DNA from 4 places in the Alteromonas sp. CH_MED4-4 genome. Region 1 is predicted to be linked to each of the others. Evidence: predicted binding sites of a transcription regulator. Region 1 holds the regulator's gene; each other region holds the start of a gene.
What was found. Region 1 encodes sigma-54, which starts transcription at its own class of promoters, with help from an activator protein. Its sites were predicted from a motif close to GTTGGCACGNNNNTNGNNT; they were not measured.
Positions count from the first base shown of each region.

Region 2: the regulator sigma-54 is predicted to act here: its motif matches at 2,301-2,319, upstream of WA381_RS07760 (formate/nitrite transporter family protein).
Region 3: the regulator sigma-54 is predicted to act here: its motif matches at 2,520-2,538, upstream of glnK (P-II family nitrogen regulator).
Region 4: the regulator sigma-54 is predicted to act here: its motif matches at 2,142-2,160, upstream of WA381_RS04960 (PEP-CTERM sorting domain-containing protein).

Region 1 covers NZ_JAYMEU010000013.1:52,805-57,023, reverse strand. The annotation lists gene lptA (lipopolysaccharide transport periplasmic protein LptA) at 1-104, shown strand, start outside; gene lptB (LPS export ABC transporter ATP-binding protein) at 107-832, shown strand; gene WA381_RS10845 (RNA polymerase factor sigma-54) at 906-2,387, shown strand; gene hpf (ribosome hibernation promoting factor) at 2,418-2,705, shown strand; gene ptsN (PTS IIA-like nitrogen regulatory protein PtsN) at 2,719-3,162, shown strand; gene rapZ (RNase adapter RapZ) at 3,247-4,092, shown strand; gene WA381_RS10825 (HPr family phosphocarrier protein) at 4,092-4,219, shown strand, end outside.
Region 2 covers NZ_JAYMEU010000008.1:122,099-126,317, reverse strand. The annotation lists gene WA381_RS07765 (protein kinase domain-containing protein) at 1-1,066, opposite strand, end outside; gene WA381_RS07760 (formate/nitrite transporter family protein) at 1,193-2,041, opposite strand; gene WA381_RS07755 (transglutaminase family protein) at 2,482-4,219, opposite strand, start outside.
Region 3 covers NZ_JAYMEU010000036.1:40,291-44,509, forward strand. The annotation lists gene WA381_RS18700 (endonuclease) at 1-510, opposite strand, end outside; gene WA381_RS18705 (AraC family transcriptional regulator) at 739-1,458, shown strand; gene WA381_RS18710 (hypothetical protein) at 1,508-2,362, opposite strand; gene glnK (P-II family nitrogen regulator) at 2,605-2,943, shown strand; gene WA381_RS18720 (ammonium transporter) at 2,976-4,219, shown strand, end outside.
Region 4 covers NZ_JAYMEU010000005.1:2,814-7,032, reverse strand. The annotation lists gene WA381_RS04970 (PEP-CTERM/exosortase system-associated acyltransferase) at 1-295, shown strand, start outside; gene WA381_RS04965 (FAD-binding protein) at 390-2,111, shown strand; gene WA381_RS04960 (PEP-CTERM sorting domain-containing protein) at 2,212-3,174, shown strand; gene WA381_RS04955 (tetratricopeptide repeat protein) at 3,304-4,219, shown strand, end outside.

The DNA.
Region 1 (4,219 bases):
CAGGTAAGGATGGTGAGGGTCGAGTGACTACAGTATTCACACCTGAGACCATTCGCAAAACTTCGTCTAAGAAAGACAAAAAAGACAACGAGGGCAATGAATAGCAATGGCAACTTTGAGCGCTAAAAATCTTGCTAAGGCTTACAAGTCAAGACAGGTTGTTCGAGATGTAAGTCTGTCTGTCTCAACGGGTCAAATTGTTGGTCTTCTTGGCCCAAATGGCGCTGGTAAGACCACCACATTCTACATGATTGTTGGTTTAGTGAATCTGGATAAAGGCAAGATTGAAATCGACGACAATGAGCTAACTCATCAGCCCATGCACGAGCGTGCACGCCGCGGAATTGGCTACCTACCGCAGGAAGCCTCTATTTTCAGAAAGCTCACAGTGCATGAAAATATCATGGCCATTTTGCAAACCCGTAAAGATTTAAATTCACAACAGCAAGAAGAAGAAGCAGATGCGCTACTTGATGAATTTAATATTAACCATATACGTAATAGTACTGGGATGAGTTTGTCAGGGGGCGAACGCCGTCGCGTTGAGATTGCCCGCGCTCTGGCAGCAAAACCGCAATTTATTTTGTTAGACGAACCATTTGCTGGTGTTGATCCAATATCAGTTAATGATATAAAGAAGATAATACAACATCTTCGCGATAGGGGTATTGGAATCCTTATCACGGACCATAACGTACGAGAGACATTGGATGTTTGTGAAAAGGCGTACATTGTGAGTCATGGCGAGCTTATTGCGCAAGGAACGGCGGAACAGGTTTTAAGTAATCAAAAAGTAAGGGATGTATACCTAGGCGAACAATTCAGGCTATAGTTAATGTAACCGAATTGTCATTTTTCAGTTTCGCTCTGGTATATTCAATTTAGAGCATTTAAATAAGACGTAGATGAAACCATCTTTACAGCTAAAATTTAGCCAACAACTTACCATGACACCACAGCTTCAGCAGGCCATTAAACTGCTGCAGCTTTCTACACTTGATCTTCAACAAGAGATCCAAGAAGCGCTCGATTCTAATCCGCTATTAGAAGTTGAAGAAGGTAACGACGAGCCGCAACTAGAAAAGAACAATATCGACAACGATGACAGCGGCTCTGAGGCCACTGCTTCTGCATCTAGTGACACATTAGAAGCCGGCGATGCACTTGAGAAAAACGATCTTCCCGATGAGCTGCCAATCGACAGTACGTGGGATGAATACTACTCTGCTTCATCTTCGCCTGCTCCGGGTCCATCCAATGACGACGAGCAAATCTTCCAAGGAGAGACTACTGAAGATATTCAAGAGCACCTTCTTTGGCAAATGCGCCTTACCCATTTCTCGGATACCGATCGCGCAATCGCTACAGCAATCATCGACTCTATTGACGAGTCAGGTTATTTAACCGTTACCCTTGACGATATTTTAGAAGCGGTTAACGATGATGATATGGAAGAGCCGATTGAAATGGACGAAATAGAATGTGTGCTTAAGCGCATTCAGATGTTCGACCCTATTGGTTCTGGCTCTCGCTCTCCACAAGAATGTTTGATGGTGCAATTGCGCCAGTTTTCAGAAGACACACCGTGGCTTGCTGAAGCAAAGCAACTGATTGAAGAGTACTCTGACTTACTGAGCAGCAAAGACTATCGTACGCTTATGCGTAAAAGCCGATTGAAAGAAGATCAGCTACGCGAGGCAATGCGTTTGCTGCAAACCTTGAATCCTCGCCCAGGTAGTGCTTTAGTTACTAAAGAGCCTGAGTACGTTATTCCTGATGTCTCAGTAACCAAGAAAAATGGCCGTTGGGTGGTTGAGCTGAACCCCGACAGTCTGCCTAAGTTAAGCGTAAATCAACAATACGCAGCAATGAGTCGCCGTGCCAAGAATAGTAGCGATTCACAATTCATCCGCTCACACATGCAAGAGGCTAAGTGGTTCATAAAGAGCCTTGAATCTCGTAACGAAACCTTAATGAAGGTTGCAAACTGCATTGTGCAGCAGCAAATGGGCTTTTTTGAGCACGGCCCGGAAATGATGAAACCAATGGTGCTAAATGATGTCGCAGAAATGGTAGATATGCACGAATCCACTATTTCGCGAGTGACAACGCAAAAGTACATGCATACGCCACGTGGAATCTTCGAATTGAAGTATTTCTTCTCAAGCCACGTTGCAACAGAGTCTGGTGGTGAATGTTCATCTACAGCGATTCGTGCATTGATCAAGAAATTAGTGGCCGCTGAAAAGCCTAGCAAGCCGCTAAGTGATAGCAAGATTGCTTCATTGTTGGCCGAACAAGGCATTAAAGTTGCCCGGCGAACAATAGCAAAGTACCGGGAATCGTTGTCGATCCCGCCGTCGAACCAACGCAAAAGCCTTATTTAATCGGGCTTAATAATATAAGGAAGACGAAATATGCAAATCAACCTTACTGGTCATCATGTCGAAATCACCGACTCTTTGCGTAATTATGTCGATACGAAGTTCAGCAAACTTGAACGTCACTTTGATCACATTTCTAATGTGCATGTCATCCTGAACGTTGAAAAATTAAATCAAAAAGCCGAAGCGACCGTTCATTTAAGTGGCGCTGAAGTATTCGCATCCTCAGAAAATACCGACATGTATGCGGCGATTGACAGCATGGTTGATAAACTCGACCGGCAGGTAATCAAGCATAAGGAAAAACTGAAAAAACATTAGTAGTTAATTAAGCATGGATATACAAGCCATCGTAAGTCTGGACCGCACCGAGTGTGCGGTTCAGTGTAATAGTAAAAAGCGAATTCTTGAGATCATCGCTGATATCGCTGCCAAGCAAAACGAGAACATTGATCAGGCAACGGTACTTAACAGTTTGATGGCTCGAGAGCGTATGGGTAGTACAGGCATTGGCAATGGTATCGCCCTGCCCCACGGGCGCCTGCCGGGCCTTGAGAAAGTGATTGCCATTGTTGTAACCAGCACGCCAGCAATCGACTTTGACGCCCTTGACGAGAAACCCGTAGACATCTTTTTTGCGCTACTCGTTCCCGAGGAACAGACCGAAGGACACCTTCAAACGCTGGCCACCGTGGCTGGTAAACTAAGCGACAAAGAAACGATTAAAGCAATACGTCGCGCAACGACAAGCGACGATATTCTATCTGCATTAAGTTAAACATTAAGCGCCTATTAACCGTTTAGTAGGCGCCTAATTCAACAACGCGTATGTGATAAAACCAGAGTATTAGGGAGAAAGTAGGTGAAGCTGATAATAATCAGTGGTCGTTCGGGGTCTGGTAAGTCTGTCGCACTTCGCGCATTGGAAGATTTAGGTTATTACTGTGTTGATAATATCCCGGTAAACTTACTTCCCACCTTAACCCATACAGTTGTTGACGAGTACGATCAGGTTGCGGTAAGTATCGATGTGAGAAACTTACCTAAAAATCCTGACGATTTGGTAGAAATTCTAGACTACCTGCCTTCTTCGTGGTCGATGACCATTGTTTACATTGACGCGAGCGATGATGTACTGGTTAAGCGTTTTAGCGAAACACGTCGTCTTCACCCTCTCGCCAAGCTTAATAAATCGCTTTCAGAAGCCATTAAAGCCGAGTCAGCCCTACTTGCTCCTATTGCTGAACGCGCAGATTTATATTTAGACACTGATAAGCTTACCATTCACCAACTGGCAGAGTTAATTCGAGAGCGTATCTTGGGTAAGAAAAGCTCACGCCTTGTGCTTGTGTTCGAGTCGTTTGGCTTTAAGCACGGTATTCCTAAAGATGCGGATTACGTTTTTGATGCCCGCTTTTTACCTAACCCCCACTGGGAGCCCGACCTTAAACATCTGACCGGATTAGACGCGCCAGTAGAAGTATTTTTGGGGTCGCAGCCTGTAGTGACCAAGTTCATTTGGCAAATTCAGAATTTAATAACGACATGGCTGCCTCATTTAGAGCGCAATAACAGAAGTTACGTAACCGTAGCGATTGGCTGTACTGGTGGCCAACACCGTTCGGTTTATATCGCACAGACCCTGTCGAAAACCTTCAGTGAAATACACCCTGATGTACAAATTCGCCATAGAGAGCTGAATCAGTAATGACTATTCAAAAAACGCTAACTATCGTCAATAAGTTAGGGTTGCATGCAAGAGCGGCGACCCAACTGGTTAAACTGGCTAATCAATTCGACGCTAAAATCATCTTAAAAAAAGGCGATAAAGAAGC
Region 2 (4,219 bases), on a different contig from region 1:
TGTTTGTCTGCGTAGCTTCACAAGACGAATTGGTGGCAATAAAAACATGGCTTCGGGCCGACGTATAAAGCTGTCGTTCTAGCTTCAGTCCATCAACATCATCACCCGTCTTAAAGTTTGCGGCAGCAGGCTCTTCGCATACATGTTCATCAGACTGCTGATTTGAGTAATGAATCGCAGCATCAGAAACCTCAGAATTGGTTATAATTTGGTCGCCCAACGGCCTGTTAAGTTCAGATGAATGAGGTGAAGTTGAAACGCCTGTATACAGTGGGTGTCTGTGATCGTCTAGGCCATCATGGCTAGCTACAAGAACCTTTACGAGAAGTAAGGTGAGGTTGTCATCGCTTCCTCTAGTAAATGCCTCATGTACTACCAACGCAGCTTGGTTTTCAGAAAGCGTATCGGCCTCACTGATTTTCATAAGAATGGTGGGTAGCGAAACAAACTCATAAACCCCGTCGCTACTTATCGAAAACGTGTTCGATGAGTTGAGGGTGAGTGTTGCGTGGTCGATATCTATATGTGCTTGAACGCCTAATGCTTTAGTAAGATAACTCTGCGAAGGCTCACTTTCCGATACTTGACGATGAGGTTTTGTGAGTAAGACAGGCGACTGTGCGTTCTTAGAAATAGCCTGAATTTGACAATCCCCCACATGAAATACATCCATGTGATTGCCTGTTACCACTGCCACTGTTAACGTGCACACATAACCTTTTTCTGGTGTATAGCAAAAGGGACTTCTTTGCGTACGTGTGTAAAGCAGCGCGTTTATCTCTTTAATAATGGTTTCAGCGCGCATCTTAACCGACCATTGTTCCGGCGCCATATTAAACAGTTTAATAAACTGACTGGTAGCAAAGTCGCTAGCAACTTGGCTAACCGTACTGCTACTTACACCGTCGGCGATAACAAAAACGCTGCTTTGATTTGGGTTATCAGAAACATGAAAAGCGTATGCATCTTGGTTTATCGCTTTAACGCCGGCTGTAGAAAATGCACTTACACTGAGCGTGTTAGCTGGAGGGTTAATTGGGGCGTTTAAAGCGGCTCGCTCATTCATGTTTAATTGCTTCTTACCTGCATATTTAATTATGAGCCCAATTAGTTATTTCCAAGGAAACGGATAACGCCATCATGACGTGTCTTGTAGGGACAAGGCATGATGGCTTTAAGATAAGCGCCTTAATTAAATAGGCAGTGTTTGCGATGCAGCGGCTTTATCAACAGGGATAGTACGTTTGGGTAGCGTCTTAACGTGGGTGGTGTACAAGGTTAGTCCAGTAAAGGCGAGGCCACCAACAAGATTTCCAAGTGCAGTTGGGATCTCGTTCCAAATGAAGTAGTCCATAACCGAGAAGTCGCCGCCCATAATAAGGCCAAATGGGAAAAGGAACATGTTTACTACTGAGTGCTCAAAACCCATAAAGAAGAACAGCATGATTGGCATCCACATGGCTAGTACTTTTCCGCTAACGTGGGTTGAAATCATTGCACCCACTACGCCTAGCGACACCATCCAGTTACACAACATGCCGCGAATAAAAATGGTGAACCAGCCTGCAACGCCGTGTTCTGCGTAGCCCAATGTACGAGCTTCGCCAATGCTGGCTACCTTAGTCGCGATGGCACCGCCATCCACGTTATACCCCATGGTAAAAATAAACGACATCATAAAGGCCACGGTTAATGCGCCACCAAAGTTACCTAAGAATACTAATCCCCAATTCCGTAGAATTTGTTTTGGCGTGACGCCAGGTCGCTGTGCAAGCCAAGCGAGCGGGGTAAGTACAAACACGCCGGTTAATAGGTCAAACCCCATAAGGTAGAGCATACAAAAGCCCACTGGGAATAACACTGCGCCAAGAAGAAATACGCCGGTTTGAACGGCAATGGTAACGGCAAAAACAGCGGCAAGGGCCAATATTGCACCTGCCATATAAGCGCGGATTAGAGTATCTCGTGTAGACATATAAATTTTGGCTTCGCCTGCATCTACCATCTTGGTTGCAAACTCAGCGGGGAGAAGATAAGCCATGGTTTCACCTCACGTTGTCGTTATTAATAAGTTGTCATCTGTGTGTTGGCGTTTACTGTTTCAATGCGTTCCAGAAGATCAAAAAAAGGCGTCCGCAGCGCTCTCGTAAGAAAGAACTGGGGACGCCTTTGTCCAAAACTCATGCATTGTGGTAGCTAACAAATAAACCGTCGGTTATGTGTACGCCTTTGTACTCTAAAGCCCGTTGGCAACTAATACTTGTATAAGCGCCTTCGTACTTTTGTTATCCATTTGTACAAAGCTAAAAAAGTGCCAATAACCAAAATGTACGTAAATGCGTTATTTATTGCTTTTAAAAACAATGCTTTGTATAAATTCATGGCTGTGTTGATAGACGCTTGCGCCAAGGCACTATTAATTAGTCTGCACTAAAAAGGGGGGAGTGTGAGTGTTTAAGGTGCAATCGGTTTAACCATTTCCTACTTTAATGCCTGTTTTAACATTTTTAACTGACGCTTCATGGTTGGATAAACTTTTGCCTCTTGTGTTCGGTGTGCGTATTTTTCGTGCTCAAATTGTTCACACAGAAGTGTTAGTGCCTTGGCAGCATCTTCGTTTATCAAAGGGTTAACTTCACTCATAAAGGCGGACAAGGTTTTATTCCCTCTTTCTTTTCCTGTTTTAGCTTCAACGCATTTTATTGCGTTTAGTAAAACTCTGTGTGAGGGCGACAGTGTGTTGCGATACGTTTTGGGTAAAAAATAAAGTGCTAAAATAAGCCCAATTAGACCAATGGCGGAAAGAAATACAACTCGCATTTTTTGCGGCGTTAGCGAGCCTAGTAATTCTTCAAGCATGTTGGTTTGCGCAGTATTGTCAAAGCCCAGTACCCATTTACTCCACGAGTAATCGAGCTGTTGAAACCAGCTTTGTAACGTTGCAAAAATAGCAGCGTTGCTAAGGTCGCCCAAAATACTGGCTTCACGAGACTCCCCAAGCTCTTCCAGCGCACGTTCAAGCCCGAAGGTTAAGCGTGACGGTGCCACCATACTCGTTGGGTCGTGTCGAATCCACACACCATCAATAAAAGCTTCCACCCACGCATGTGCATCGTACTGCCTTATTTGAAGCACATTGTCATTAAGTGCGCTTCCGCCCTGGTAGCCTGTCACCATTCTTGCCGGTACCCCTGCGGCGCGAAGCACATACACCATGGCGCCTGCGTAATGGGCACAAAAACCTGAGCGTTCTTCAAATAAAAAACGGTCGATGGGGTCGGTAGGCATGGCGTTCGGCGATAGGGTGTAGCGGAAGCCCCCTTGATTAAATTCACGCATTATTGCGCTAACTATTTGCTGTGCGCTTGAGTATTGTTTGGCAAGTCTCTGTCCCCACGCTCTGGCTTGAGGGTTGCCATTCATGGAAACCTGAAGGTTTAGTTGCGATTCAAAATTTCCTATTCCGCTAGTGATTTGAGCAGTTGGATAGTAGCGCAGATAAAACGCTTTTTTACTGGATATTGGGCTATTCGCCCTTAACGTAAAATCAAAAAGACTTCGTACGAAAATACTGTTCTCGCGGTTGTTGGGGGTCGAAGGCGCTAACGCAAACAGCCACGTTTGCTGTGTGGGTTCCACGATCAATTCATAACTTACCACTTGAGGCGTATTTTCCTCGGCCAGAGCTGACAAGGGTGTTGGCTTGCCCATGTAAGCTAGCTGCTGCTCTGCCTGTTTGCGCTTGTCGCTAATAGACCAGGTTTTCCCGTCAAAATGTTCTAAGGTCATAGCGCGCCAATACCTGGACGGTGCAACAGGAACTGCTTCTGTGTTTTCAAATGTGGCGCTGAAAGCCAATTCAGATGAACTTGCAAGTGACGCAATATCACCTGGCGTCACCGTGTCAGAAAGCCCGGTTTCAGTCGACTTTGACGTGGGCATCTGCCAAAGCGGAGGGAGTTGGGGAAGTAGTAAAAACAGTAGCAGCGCGATAGGGAAAGCTTGGACAATAAGCACGGTCACGAATTTAATGCTTTTTGATTTGGGTATTCCTGCACCGTGATAAATGGCAGTCGCGAATAGCAGCAGGGCCAGTATTCCTGTATAGCCAATCCACGCAAATACGCTTAGAGACGAGATAAATCCGCAGCCGATCAAGAACAAACAGGTACATACAATTAAGTGAAAATCACGTTTTTTCTCAACCAGCATGATTTTG
Region 3 (4,219 bases), on a different contig from region 1:
GCCACCTGACCCAAGCGTAGTCGGCTCGAATGCGTCTACATAGACGGTTTCTGACCCATCAAAGCCAGTCTGATCATAAAAGCGTAACCCCACCTCAATCTCTTTTGACGCTGTAGCGGAATAAGAGAAAGTAAGCTGTTGCCAGTTTCCGGTTAAGCTGTTGTCAGAATAACCTTGATAACCGTCTACATATAGGCGTGCTTTTACAGCACCTTCAGTGTGATATAGCCTCACTGAAAATTCATAATTTTGACCGGCGGTTACATTGATTGTCTGACGGAAGTCAGTTGAACCTTGTGTTGTCGTATTGACGGTAACTGCAGCAGACTTGCTTCCCGAGAATGAGTAGACCGAGTTTTCAGCTACACTAATGCCGGAGTCGATAGTTGACCATGAATTAGGTGCGCCAGACGTCCATGTTTCAAAGTCTCCATTGGAGACCTGACCCATGGCGATAGCGGGTAAAAACGCACCTGCCAAGCCGACTATTTGACGTAAGTTTATATTCATTTATTTTCCGTTATTGTCTTTATTTTAAATGTATATTTATTCCTTAAACGTAGTGTTCGACGCCTTCCTAGGCGTATCAAATATTGCACGTATTTGTGACAAAATGAATAAAAGTGCTTAATCTAACGGCAGAGAGTACTGAGTTAACGGCAAGGAAATAGATGCAAATAAACGGTGAGTTAGGCAAAAGATCAGTACTACCTATTATGGACTGTTGGGAGCAATAAAATGACTGACAGCCCAATTCCATCGCTATCCGTACGCTCATATACGAAGCAAACGTGCCGCCATAAACACAACTACTTTCAGTTAGTGCTGCCCATCAACGGACATATCTTGATAGAAATCGATAATTTTAGCGGGCGGGTAGGCGTAGGCGAAGGCGTATGCATAGCGCCGAATGAGGTCCATTATTTTAGCGCTAACGAACTGTCAAAATTTATTGTGGCGGACTTGGAGTATGTGCCAGTTAATTTAAATGACAGGTTGCACCCGATATTTCAGGTAACGTCCGCATTACAGGCGTTTTTATCGTTTGTAGAGATTCAAATTAGCCAGTTTGCTGACCAAGGCCATGAAGAAATACTGGCGCTATTTTTAACCTTGCTAGAAACATCCTTGAAAGGATGCAGCATGGATAAGCGAATGACTCCTGTATTAAGCCATATTCATCGCGACCTTGCCCGAGGCTTTACACAGGTGGAGTTAGCACGGATAGCCTGCATGGGAACAACGCAATTCAAAACACGCTTTAAAGAAGCCACCGGGCATAGTTTACGAGATTACCTTGTAAAAGTGAGGATGGAAAAGGCCAAAGCACTACTTAGAAATACCGATACACCAATGTTGGGTATAGCTCAGCTAACAGGGTATGAAGATGTTGCAGCATTCAGTCGCCGGTTCAAAGCGTATTTCGGGCGACCCCCTAAGTTTTTCAAAAGAAAGTGACTGTGATAAGGGCTTACCTCACATGACGGTAAATCGTTGATAGAGACAACTAGTTAATCTCTTCGTCTTTAGGAAGTTTATTGACTCTGGCTTCTATAAAACGTTTGTGGTCGTCCATTTTGGTGCATTCTAAGGTTCCACCAGCAATTCCACTCAATATCGCCAAAGTTTTATTGGTCGTACTGCTACAGTTTACGCGTTTTGAAGGGCGTCGATTTTCATTAGCTTGTATTTGCTGTGAGCTTGGCCCGCTAAGCACAGGACTATTTTTACGCTCTTGAAATGCTTTTGCTGCTTGTTCTGCGTCTTCAGCGACTTTGTCACTGTGATACTTTTCAAAATAGAGGGCGGCGCCATCTTTTACCGACAGATTCAACGAGCCTGCGCGCCGATTTGCGTCTTTTGATAAAGTGGGCGACGGCAGTGTACTAGTCGGCTTACTTTCAATGGGTACCTGCTGTGTATCGGGCTCAGCATTTTTCTGCTGCTTGGGCGCAGGGCTTTCTACAATTTCATTCTTACTATCAAGTGCTTCAGTCGCTTTGGTTGCGTCAGGCTTCAACTCAATTTCTTGCCTTTTAGGGGAAACATCGATTGGTTTAGTTTCTTGTGGTTTAGCTTGGGCAGAAGGGCGTGGAACGGGGGGATAGTACAGTCTGGCGCTTATCTCCGGCGTTCGCTCCAAAACATTTACTCGTGCTTTTTGGTTGTTGATGCCCATTTGAGAAAGTATGACCACTACGATGACCCCAAACACATGTGCACAGCCCGAAATTAATAGTGGGCGCCACGCCATTTTCTTTGCAACGGAATGGTGTTCAATGCTGCGCTCAGGCGCAAAGAAAGATGGGGTGATAGTCGTCATAGTAAACAACAGACCATGGGCCCTATCGAATAGTTCCATCCTAATTTCATCGCACTTTTTAGTCCTCTCACCTTACCGCAACCTCATACCGCTTCAAAATTGGGCAAATTTTTAACAGTGCACCATTAGTGTGCATTATTTTTGTGCGTTCATGAAGCGTTTGCTTGTATGTATTTGATTTATTTGGCTAATCATTTGTGGCATGGCTCTTGGTTTATCTTCCCATAGTTGGAAACACGACCATAAATCACAGAATAACCAAAACAAACTGGGAGCAACTCATGAAACTAGTCACAGCGATCATCAAGCCGTTCAAGCTAGATGATGTTCGTGAAGCCATTTCAGAAATCGGTATCGACGGTTTGACCGTGACCGAAGTGAAGGGCTTTGGACGTCAAAAAGGACACACTGAACTTTACCGCGGAGCGGAATATCAGGTGGATTTTCTACCTAAAGTCAAACTGGAAATTGCTGTTCAGGATGATCAAGTAGAGCGCCTGGTAGAAGCCATCGTTGGCGCTGCCAAAACAGGCAAAATTGGAGACGGCAAGGTGTTTGTTTACGACCTTGAACACGCCGTTCGTATTCGAACTGGTGAGTCGGATAGCGACGCGCTGTAAGCCACAACGATATATTTGCGGAGAAAACCATAATGGAAATCACTTTTGAACTTGGGTATGCGCTAGATACCTTTTATTTTCTAATCTGCGGTGCACTGGTTATGTGGATGGCTGCAGGTTTTGCGATGCTTGAAGCAGGTCTTGTTCGAGCGAAAAACACCACAGAAATTCTAACTAAAAACGTGGCGCTATTCGCTATCGCTTGCACTATGTACATGATTTGCGGTTACGGCATTATGTACGGTGGCGGCGACTGGGGTCCATTCCTAAGCGGTATCATGGCTGATGGCGCAACAGGTGTCGCTGAAGAGCCAGCAACATATGCACCTTCTGCTGACTTCTTCTTCCAAGTAGTATTTGTTGCAACAGCAATGTCTATCGTATCTGGTGCGGTAGCTGAGCGTATGAAGCTTTGGGCATTCCTAGCATTCGCAGTTGTTATGACGGGCTTCATCTACCCAATGGAAGGTGCTTGGACATGGGGCGGCGAAGCAGTATTCGGTATGTATACGCTTGGCGACCTTGGTTTCTCTGACTTTGCAGGTTCAGGTATTGTTCACATGGCTGGTGCAGCTGCTGCTCTTGCTGGTGTTCTTGTGCTTGGTGCTCGTAAGGGTAAATACACCGCTGACGGTAAAGTAAACGCGATTCCAGGTGCAAACTTACCGCTTGCAACTTTAGGTACATTTATCCTGTGGATGGGTTGGTTTGGCTTCAACGGCGGTTCAGTACTGGCTACTGCAACTGTTGAAAGTGCAAACTCAGTAGCGATTGTATTTATGAACACAAATGCTGCAGCTGCTGGTGGTGCAATTGCTGCACTTATCGTAGCACGCATTCTATTCGGTAAAGCTGACCTAACTATGGTACTTAACGGTGCACTAGCCGGTCTTGTGGCTATTACAGCAGAGCCTTCAACACCTACACCATTACAAGCTACTTTGTTCGGCGGCCTTGGTGGTATTTTAGTAGTGCTTAGCATTGTTGCACTAGACAAGCTTAAGATTGACGATCCAGTGGGCGCAATTTCAGTTCACGGCGTGGTAGGTCTTCTAGGTCTTATCCTTGTACCTTTCACTAACGATGGTTCAAGCATCTCTGGTCAGCTAATTGGTGCAGCGACTATCTTTGTATGGGTATTCGTAGTGAGCCTAGTGGTATGGCTAGTGATTAAAGCGGTTATGGGTGTACGTGTGAGCGAAGAAGAAGAATTCGACGGCGTAGACATGAGCGAATGTGGTCTGGAAGCATACCCAGACTTCACAAGCAGCCGTTC
Region 4 (4,219 bases), on a different contig from region 1:
TGAAAATGAATTAAGGTGTTTCCCCTTTATCGCCATCGGGCTTTACTTCTCTGCTGCTGCTTTAGTTATGCACAATAATATAAAACATACGTATGTTATGATGGAACCACGTCTTGCCCGAAGTATGAGGTTTGTGGGCATTCAGTTTGAGCAGGTTGGTCCCGTTATTGACTATCATGGTAGGCGTGCACCCTATTATATCAATCCATCACTGCTCTACGCTAATTTAAGGCCTAGCTTTAAAATAATGTTGAAAAACATACAGCATCAAGTTGAGAAGTATCCTCGAGACTAGAGAAGCGTCTAAACACTCTAATTACTTTTGCCGAGCCTGGTGCTCTTTACCAAATACATTGCATTCCAGTTTTCAGGCGCGTTAGGAACTATTTATGAGAACATTAGACTTTGGGTTTGAGCAACTGAAAAACCTTCTACTAACTTCTGGCTTTCGGTCATCACAGATATTATTTGTCGACACTAACGATGCGTACATCACGTATCCAGAAAAAAATTCAGCTATATTGGTCGTTAAACCATACCCTTCCGAATCCGATGGCTCTTCGCGATATATGGAAATAATTAAGATAATAGAACTTGCAAAATGCAATGGATTTGCTGTTCACCCCTACAGTAGAGGCGCCAACTTAGGTTATGGAGGTAAAGAGCCCTACGCTTCAAATTGTATTGCCTTGGATTTAAGTGAATTTAAAAGAATAAGTTACTACAAGAAATCAAGTGGACACATAACAGTAGAACCAGGAGTATCACAAGAAGCCATTAGTGAATTTTTAATAAAAAACGGTGATATCCATATACATGACACTACTGGAGCGCCAAAATTTGCAAGCGTCACCGGAAACTATCTTGAACGGGGTTTTGGTCATACTCCACTCGCTGAGCACGCTAAGAATATTCTGCATGCAGAAATTATCACTCCCAACAATAAAGAAGAAGCACCTACACATTTTGTGACATCAACCGATGGTACGTCATTTGAAATTGACGGGAAAATAGCAACCAGAACCTATAGCATCGGCCCTGACCTGACAGGTCTCGTGATTCAAAATAATGTTTCAATTGTAACAAGCCTTACAATTAAGCTTTTGAAAAAACCTGATTGTTTCGTTGCTTACTTCATACCATTCAAAGAAGAAGATATTGATCAAATGATTGATACTTGTGCAATCCTGAGAAAACAAAACACCATACACAGTGCTGCACATATTGGAAACAACATGAAGACACTCCAATTACTTGCTGTAGAATTTCCAAATCTAATTAAATCGTATGATTACGAAGAGTTAAACAAATTGATCCGCAAATTCGGTTTAGATGATTGGACGCTTTCAGGAGGGATGTACGGAACTAAAAACCAAGTCAAAGCGCATATTAAAGATCTTAAGACCGCGATGAAAAAACTAGGTGTAAAACCTTTATTCATTGACAAAGAAAAGCTCAGCTTTATTAAGAAAACGCTGTCTATTACTCCTAAATATAATAGAGCTTTAGTTAAAAAACTAGTTTCCAGTAATAGTGGTATAGCCAGAAAAATAGGCGCTAAACTTGCTCTGAGAAAGAGCCTAATAGAATTATGTAAAATAAAACAAGGGACTCCTAGCAATGAATTTCTTCGAACCATTTATTGGAGAAACCTTCAGAAGTTAACAGATAACGTGCCCAATCCAAGTCAAGACAAAGTAGGTTTGCTATGGGGCGCGCCCTGCTCTGAAATATCGAGCAAAGATTTTAAATTAATTACTTCTATCATGAGTGAAACATGTAAGAAGTATAGTTTAGAAAGTCCAATCTCAGTAACCCTTATAAATGAAAGAACAATGGAGTGTGTATTATCTCTTTCATGGGATAGACAAAAAGAGAAGGAAGAAGAACAAGCTTTAGCTTGCTATCAAGAAATAATGCTTAAGTGTGCTTCCATGGGCTTCCTTCAGTATAGAATGTCTACGCTTTCCAATCACTTTCTCAATCGACAGCATCTACCGCTACCTTTTGAGCTCCCTGAACTTAAATCTTATTTTGATCCTTGTAATGTCATCTCTCCTTCAAAATATCAATTAGTGTCTAAAAATTTTACAACACGCAAACGCGAATGAAATAAAACCATAATAATCAAATACTTAAAAAATGGCACGTTGCATGCTTATGTTAACAACGTATAACAGACCTACTGTTCAAAACAACGGAGCGTGGAAAATGAAATTTGCAACAACTATCAAATATGCAGCGATTGCGGGAGCTCTTGTTACAGCTTCAAATGCGACTGCTGGGGTATCTGCAACAGCTTATTTAGAATTAAATGATCTTGTTGTTCAAATCGATACTGATGGCGACTTGGTACCTGATCCAGTTAATCCTCTTGACTTTATTTCTATCCTTCCGGGTGGTTCACGATCAACAAGCACTTTCACTGACAACAATGGTGCTTCAGACTCAGACTTAGATTCACAAGCTTCTGCCACAGCAGATTCTGATGCAGACTTACTTTGCCTAGGTTCATCTTGCGGAGTTTTAGGTCTTACCAATAATGGCCAATCTGTTGATGGTGGCAATTTGGTTGCGAGTGACGCGTTTTACTACTCAGTGGCTGACGCTCAAGTTTCAGGCAGTGCGATTGGTTCTGGTGCTACCGGATTTACATATGCGGATGCGGGTATTGCTGCTGGTAACAATGAAAGCGCGGGTGCCAATAGTAATATCGCGAATGATATTCTTACCACGTTTACACTCAATATGTTGACAGATATTAATGTGCGATTCAGTGCACTGATGGATTATCTGGTTGATGCATTTATCTCGCCGGATATCGCTAATGATAGTTTAAGAACAGCTACATCTACAGCTAAAGCGACATTTGGAATTGAGTTAGTGAGCTTTAACACTGGAAACACAGTATCTCTTACAGGTGGTCCATCAAGCGTGACATTTAACGATATCGCAATTGACCAACCTGGACTAGGCGACCTAATCGTTCGTTCAGGTAACAACGTAGATTTCACGTCAGGCTGGGCAAATGTTAGTGCTGGTACTTATCAGTTAACAATTTCTCAATCATCAACTGTTCAATCAACGCTTGTTCCAGCGCCTACTACGTTAGCGATGGCTGCATTCGGCTTGCTGGGCTTGGGCTTAACAGCTCGCCGTAGAAAGCAAAAGTAATCATTGTCTTTATAAGAAAAGCCGGATTTTAATCCGGCTTTTTTTTATACTATCTTAATACTTCTTGTCACTTATTAAAAAGCACGATACCTTTATCAAGGTAAACTCACGGACGTTAGAAGTTTTAAAATGCTAAAAAAAAATATTCAATTTGCTGCGCTCGCTCTATTAACTTGTATTGGATGCACACCAAAGGCTCACCAAGATTACATTCAAGAAACCAAAGTTGCACTTGAGAAAGGGCAATCAAGAGAGGCTGAAGTATTAATTAAACAAGCGATGAGTGAGGAGCCAACACCTGGCCTCAGGCTATTGCTTACAGAAGTTTACTTACTAAATGGCAACACAATTGGCGCCAAACAGCAACTCGAAAAAGTAGATATTGAAGCGCTAACCCCATCCGAACAGAGCAAAGCTGAGAGTTTAAACGCACAAATAGCTATCCTTAGTTTTGATAGCAGTTACCAAAGACTTATAGATAAAAACAGTACTTGTCGCGATTGTATGTTGGCAGAAGCGTGGTCTAGCGTCGCACTATCAAACTCTATAGATTTAGAAAGAATAGAAGGCGACACAGCCGTATTTAGCGTCTTTGAAGCATTTAATAGCAACACTCTTACAAGCTTAGATGTTTCACCACTAATTGACAATTCCACATCCGATATTGAACTGCTTGTGATGGGCGATCTATTAAGGCGGTCGAATAATATTGACGGAATGATAACAGTTTATAATGCGTATAAGAAAAATAACCCTAACGTATTGAACATCAATTTGCCATTAGCTCAAGCTTTGCTAGTTAATAATGACTTTAAAAAAGCGAAAGAACTTGTAACCCCTGTTCTTGCGAGATTTTCTAAAAACCCAATGGCTAATTACCTTAATAGTTTAATTTTATTAAGCGAAAATAAAAATGTTGAGGCATATAACGCCATATCCTTAGCTGATACCTACGGGATAAACTTACCTTCTGTTTCGTTAACAAAAGGGCTTTTAGAGTTTAACTCTCAGAATTACGAATCAGCATTAAGTAGCTTTGAAAAAG